Linked DNA regions of Methylococcus capsulatus. The protein of the gene in region 2 interacts with the protein of the main gene of each other region in a pairwise test. Links are inferred from orthologs where the notes say so. Each region holds a gene or a part of one and is shown on either strand. Other genes may lie near its edges. The genes, in order: recO and ssb.

Region 1 (3,270 bases), 1.4 Mb from region 2 along the record:
GACCGGACGGCTGATTTCCTCACCACGGGTGTAGGGTACGACACAGAAGGTGCAGTACTTGCCACAGCCTTCCATCACCGAAACGAAAGCCTTCGGTCCTTCGGCGCGAGGCTCCGGCAACGCATCGAATTTCTCGATCGCGGGGAATGATACGTCCACCACCGGCCGCCGCTCGCGTCTGACTTGCTCGAGCATGGCGGGCAGACGGTGCAGGGTCTGGGGACCAAACACGATGTCGACATAGGGTGCCCGTTTCTGCAGCGCTTCGCCTTCCTGGCTCGCCACACAGCCGCCGACGCCGATGACGACTTCCGGACGCATGAGTTTGAGGGGACGCCAGCGCCCGAGCTGCGAAAAGACTTTCTCCTGAGCCTTTTCCCGGATCGAGCAGGTGTTGAGCAGTAGAACGTCCGCCTCTTCGGGCGATCGGGCGAGTTCGAAACCGTCGGAAACCTCGAGCAGATCCCGTACCTTAGCGGAATCGTATTCATTCATCTGACAACCGAAGGTCTCGATGTAGAGCTTTTGCGGCATGTGTTAGGGCGGGGAACCGTTGTCAGCGGATGGCCATATTCTAGCAGACTTACCCGCCCCGATTAAGAAAGCCGGCTCCTGGCGCCTCGGGGGAAAGCCGGAACCGGCTGTGGCCGAAAGCTCAGACGGCAGGATGCGCAAATCTGAAAGGATTGATCAGCGTCGAGCCTACCCGCAGCAACTGCGCCTCCGGATGGGTACGCGCCATGAGTGCACGAACCCTTTCCTCCTCCTCCGCCCGGATATCGATGAGGATCAGATGTTTTCCGGCATCGATGTCGTCATGATAGGTAGAGATCGCCTGGTTCTCGGTGGCCATCCCCATCAGGCCACCCACCCAGACGCCAAAGAGTGTAATGAAGCCGAAAATCGCAAGATAAACCATCCCGCTCATGTCCGGACCGAATGGCTGCTCGCTGGCCACATAGATGCTGCCGAGGACGGAAAAGAGGAGTCCCGCCATGGCTCCGCGCTCCGCATAGCGCACGGCGTCGGACTTCTGAATGAAATTCGCCGAATGGATGTGACGGCGGTAAAGACCTGCCTGATCCTTACTGATGACATGGAAATTCCAGTCGGTGATGCCTTCCTTATGCAAGGCGTCGGATATCCGCTCCACGCTGTCGAGATTGTCCGCCAGGTAATACAGTCGTTTCATGACGCACCTCCTTACCATGTTACGGTACCAATGTCCCGGCATGACCCGCCGGGGTCAAGGAAACTCATATTACTTTTGCCGGCCGCTGTCAATGGACTGGTCGGGTACGGGAAAGGCCGGCTATACGGGGCTGGAGGTTTTCGGTCCGCGAAATCAGAATGAGCTGCGGAACAGCTCGCGGCTCTTGAGAGTGCGGCCGTCCAAATAGTGAGCGATGATCCGCCGCATCAGGTGTTTGGCTTCGGTGCGGGTTTGTGACGAGGGGAAACGGCGGTCGTGCAGCGCCAGCAGGGTCGTTCCGTGCACCGCACCGGCCTCGTCTCCGGCGGGAACTGGGCCGGCGTCGATCCGATAGCTGTAAAGGCGCTCCGGCCGGATGGCCTCCCCACTCTCGGCCTCGACCCGCAGTTGCAGACCATAGCCAATGGATTCAAGCAGCGATAGTTCGAAAATGCGCAGCGCGGATTCCAAGTCTTCGCCCGCCGCGAGTGTTTTCAACCCGTCTCGGTAAGCGCTGAAGAGTTCCGGATAGGGATCGTGCGGTGGCAGCAGCTTCACCAGAAGCTCGTTCAGGTAGAAGCCACAGAACAAGGCGGTGTGCTGCAGCCGAACGCCAGTGCCAGCGGCCTCGGCATGGCTCAGGTTGGCAAGCTCGCCGCGGCCGGACCAGGACGCCAACAGGGGGACGAACGGCTGCAATATCGTGGCGAATCCCTGCCGGCCGCGACGCGCGCCTTTGGCAATCACGCCGATGCGGCCATGCCTGAGCGTGAACAGTTCGAGGAGGAGACTGGTTTCGCGGTAATCACGCCGATGCAGCATGTAGGCGCGGTCGAGCAGGACCCGGCGCTGATCACCATGGCGCGGGGCTTCAGACGGCATGGGCTCCGGCCAGGTTCATTCGGCATAGCCCAGACCTTGCAGCGCCCGTTCGTTGTCCGACCAGCCGCGCTTGACCTTAGTCCAGAGTTCCAGGTAGACGCGCCGCTCAAGCATGCGTTCCAGATCCTTGCGCGCCGCCTCACCCACCCGTTTCAAAACCTCGCCTCCCTTGCCGATGACGATGGCTTTCTGGCCTTCCCGCTCCACCCAGATGACGGCGTGGATGCGGACCAGGGTCGGCGATTCCCTGTACTGTTCGATCTGGACGGTGAGTGCATGCGGCACTTCCTGCGCCAGACGGTTGAACAGCTTCTCGCGGATGATCTCCGCCACGAAGAAGCGCTCCGGCCGGTCGGAAATCTGATCCTCCGGATAGATCGGCTCACCCTCGGGCAGGAGGGCCAGAACCCGTTCTTCCAGCACCGCCAGGTTGACGCCCTTGAGCGCCGAAATCGGCACGATCTCGGAGAACAGCCCGGTAGCATTCGCTTCGGCGAGAAATGGCAGCAAGACATCCTTGTCCTCGAGACGGTCAACTTTGTTGATCACGAGAATGACAGGAAGCTTCGCCTCCTTGATCCGTGCCATGACCAGTTCATCATCCGGCAGCCAGCCCGCCCGATCCACCAGCCAGATGATGACATCGACCCCGAGCAGGGCGGAAATCGCGGTGCGATTGAGATAGCGGTTCATCGCCCGCTGCGCGCAACCGTGGATGCCAGGGGTATCGACATAGATGGCCTGGCCGCGCCCGTCGGTCTTGATCCCGAGGATGCGATGGCGGGTGGTCTGTGGCCGGCGCGAGACGATGCTGAGCTTCTGCCCCAAGAGACGGTTGAGCAGTGTCGATTTGCCGACGTTGGGACGGCCCACCAGAGCCACGTAACCCGATTTCAAACTCTGAACCTCGATTGTTCCGAAAGGCGGTTGAGCATGTTTTCCGCCGCCTGTTGTTCGGCTTTCTTGCGTGAACTGCCCTCGCCCACACAGGGTTCGACGGCCAGCGGTATCTCGCAGCGCACACGGAAATGCTGGTCATGCGGCAGCCCCGACTGGTCGATAAGGGTATAAACCGGAAGAGGCAGTCCTCGTCCTTGCATCAGTTCCTGCAAACGTGTCTTCGGATCTTTTTTCCAGTCATCCAGCGACAATGCGGACAGGGGGCGATCGAAGAGCTTAAGGATCAGTGCCCGACA
Region 2 (3,298 bases):
ACCACCGGGTCTCCCCGCACTTTGCCGGCACGGTATTGTCCGCGTACTGTTTTCTTGAGCACATCCTCGTCCTTGAAAGGTACCAGGGATTCCAGCACCTTGAGCTTCTCATCGCGGATTGCATTGGAATCGAGGCTGACCGGGGGCTCCATGGCAATAAAGCAAAGCAATTGCAGCAGGTGGTTTTGCACCATATCCCGTAACGCGCCCGTGCCTTCATAAAACCCGCCGCGACTGCCGATTCCGACCTCTTCGGCAATGGTGATCTGTACATTGCTGATCCATTCCCGCCGCCACAAAGGTTCGAACAGCGCGTTGCCAAACCGCAGCGCCATCAGATTCTGCACCGACTCTTTGCCCAGATAATGGTCTATCCGGTAGATCTGGTTTTCCCGAAAATGCTTGCCGACCGCGTCGGTGATCGCGTTGCTAGAGGCGAGATCGTGCCCCAGAGGCTTCTCCAGGACGACCCGGCAGTCCGGCCGGTTGAGACCCTGGCGGGCCAGATTGTCACATACGGTGGTAAATAACGACGGCGCGACCGATAGGAAGAACACATTCACCTCGGCCGGATTGCCCTCCAGGATCTCCTTCAGGACTACGTACTCGGCGGGCTCGCCGGCATCCACCCGGACATATTGCAAGCGGGAGCGAAAAGCCGACCACAGGCCGTCGTCCCAATCCGCCTTGGGGACGAACTCCCGGGCTTTTTCCTCGATCTTCGCCAGATACGCCGATTGGGTCAGGTCCTGCCGGCCAAGACAATAGATGCGCCCATCCCGAACCAGCAGATCGTTCCTGTCACATTGATACATTGCCGGCAGGAGCTTGCGGGTCACCAGATCGCCGGTACCGCCGAAAAACGCCAGATTGAATGATTTGGGAAGTTGGAGCTGACTCATGGCTTGATCCTCTATATTGAGAGATCGATCATCAGCCGGCCTGATCCAGGATGACATCCGATGCCCTTCCCGGAAGACCGGACTTCTTCCGACCTCCAATGCTATTCGCCGCACCCCCCAACGTCCAATCGAATCGATGCCATCGGTTTCGCCAATGGCATGTGCGAAACGTGCCCGGACGCTGGCTCAGATAGTCCGATTCCCCTCGTCGTTACTCTTCTGTCGTCCTCTATCCGTACAACATCCTCGCCGCCGACATGACCCGACGTATCACTTGGCGAGGCATCGTTTACGAGATGGTGTCTCCCAGCGAAATCAAGGTGGTCCGACCGTTAGACCCTGTGGAATAACCCCTCCGGTCATGATCGAGACCGGCCTTTTAAAACGGCACGTCGTCGTCGAATCCTTCGTCGAACTGGCTGCTTCCGGCGCCGCTCCCGGCGGTACTGCCTCCGCCATAACCGCCCCCCGAACTGCGCGGCCGGGAGCCGCCGCCCGCCGGCGGCGCATCCCAGTCGGGTTCGCCCGCCCCCGTTCCGCCGCCGCCCATCCCTCCACCGGCACGGTCGAGCATCTGCATTTCATTGCCGATGATTTCGGTGGTATAGCGGTCTTGGCCGGTGTTCTTGTCCTGCCATTTGCGGGTCCGAAGGCTGCCCTCGATGTAAACCTTGCTGCCTTTCTTGAGATATTCGCCGGCGATTTCCGCCAAGCGGCGGTACAACACCACGCTATGCCATTCGGTACGCTCCTGAGTCTGGCCGGTCTGCTGATCTTTCCAGGATTCGCTGGTGGCGATGCGCAGATTGGCGACCGCGCCGCCGCTCGGCATGTAGCGCACTTCCGGGTCTGCGCCCAGGTTGCCGATGAGTATGACTTTGTTGACGCCTCGACTGGCCATGCTTGATTCTCCGTTGTATACCTTGAGCTGGCGGCTAGGCGCTCGCCGTTTCGTTGAGCAGTGCTTCGAGCCGGCGCCGGTCCAGCCGCTCGCGCTCGATTTTGAGATAGGCTACCCCCTCATCGGGAACGACCACGGCGTCGGCAATGCCGGGGACGCCGCGCAGGCGGGCCGAGAGATCAGCCGCCGCCGCGGCGCTGATTTCGCCGAGATTGACCATGAGACTGCTCAGATGCCGCGGCTTCTGCATGCCGAAGGCCACCGCCAGCCACAGCAGAGCGATGCCGGCGCAGAACAGGAACACGGCCGGAATGCCATAGTGTCCCTGAATCCACCCCGCGCCGGCACCGCCCACGAAGGCTCCGAGGAACTGGGTGGTGGAATAAACCCCCATGGCCGTGCCCTTGAGGTCGGCCGGAGCCACTTTGGAAACCATCGAAGGCAGGGTGGCTTCCAGCAGGTTGAAGCCGGTGAAGAACAGGTAAAGCAGCGTTCCAAGACCCAGAAGCGTCGGCGTGAGACCCGCAAGACCCACGTCGACGGCGGCGGTAAGCAGAATGAAGGACAGGAAAACCGGCTTCATCTGCCGCTTCTTCTCCGCCACGATCACGAATGGCACCATGCTGACCATCGACAGCACGAACACCGGCAGATAGATTTTCCAGTGGTCCGGCGTATCCATACGCAGTTCATCGCGCAGGATCAGTGGCAGGACGACAAAGGTCGCGGTCAGAATGGCGTGCAAGGTGAAGATGCCGAAATCCAAACGCACCAGTTCGGGATTGGTCAACACACTGGAAAAACGCGCGGGCTGAGCCTCGGTGTCACGGTGAAAACGGACCCGCTGCGGTGTCGGAACGGCGGAATAAAGGACGACGATGCCCAGCAGTGCCAGCCCGGCCACGCTCCAGAAGATGCCCTTGACGCCGATCCATCCAGACAGCACCGGCCCCGCGACCATCGAAAAGGCAAACGAAATCCCGATGCTGATGCCGATCAGCGCCATCGCCTTGGTGCGGTGCTCCTCCTGGGTGAGGTCGGCGGCCAGCGCCATGATCACCCCGGCGACGGCACCCGCCCCCTGCAGCGCCCGGCCCGCAACGATGCCGTAGATCGAATCGGCCACCGCCGCCATGACGCTGCCGGCAGCGAACATCAGGAGGCCGATGACGATGAGCGGCTTGCGGCCGAAGCGGTCCGACCAGACACCGAAGGGAATCTGGAACACGGCCTGCGTCAGGCCGTAAGCGCTGATGGCCAGGCCGATCAAGGCCGGTGTCGCGTCGGGCAAATCGCGCGCATAGATCGAGAACACCGGCAGGATCATGAACAAACCCAGCATGCGGAACATATAGATTGCCGCGAGCGAAATGGCAGCCCGGATTTCGGTGCGGGTCATCGGGCTGTCGATGTCGATGGTGTGGCGCACGAGTTGCGTCTCCTTGAAGGGCGCTTCCAAGCGCTTAATGGTACCAGCTTCGCCGCGCCCTGGGGC

What was found.
Region 1: the proteins of ssb (region 2) and recO interact in binary tests that used the Escherichia coli proteins (3 or more experiments, as listed by UniProt). The link is inferred for Methylococcus capsulatus from one-to-one orthologs.

What each region holds. Positions count from the first base shown.
Region 1 is NZ_CP104311.1:2,750,735-2,754,004, reverse strand. The notes cover bases 211-3,162. They hold recO (DNA repair protein RecO), read right to left. Parts: upstream 2,075-3,162; coding sequence 1,346-2,074; downstream 211-1,345. Other genes in these bases: rnc (ribonuclease III), read right to left, coding at 2,968-3,162; era (GTPase Era), read right to left, coding at 2,090-2,971; N4J17_RS13465 (hypothetical protein), read right to left, coding at 656-1,192; miaB (tRNA (N6-isopentenyl adenosine(37)-C2)-methylthiotransferase MiaB), read right to left, coding at 211-534. Outside these bases: more of miaB, read right to left, coding at 1-210; more of rnc, read right to left, coding at 3,163-3,270. UniProt on the Escherichia coli protein: Involved in DNA repair and RecF pathway recombination.
Region 2 is NZ_CP104311.1:1,379,988-1,383,285, reverse strand. The notes cover bases 43-3,022. They hold ssb (single-stranded DNA-binding protein), read right to left. Parts: upstream 1,804-3,022; coding sequence 1,282-1,803; downstream 43-1,281. Other genes in these bases: N4J17_RS06785 (MFS transporter), read right to left, coding at 1,838-3,022; zwf (glucose-6-phosphate dehydrogenase), read right to left, coding at 43-902. Outside these bases: more of zwf, read right to left, coding at 1-42; more of N4J17_RS06785, read right to left, coding at 3,023-3,202. UniProt on the Escherichia coli protein: Plays an important role in DNA replication, recombination and repair. Binds to ssDNA and to an array of partner proteins to recruit them to their sites of action during DNA metabolism. Acts as a sliding platform that migrates on DNA via reptation.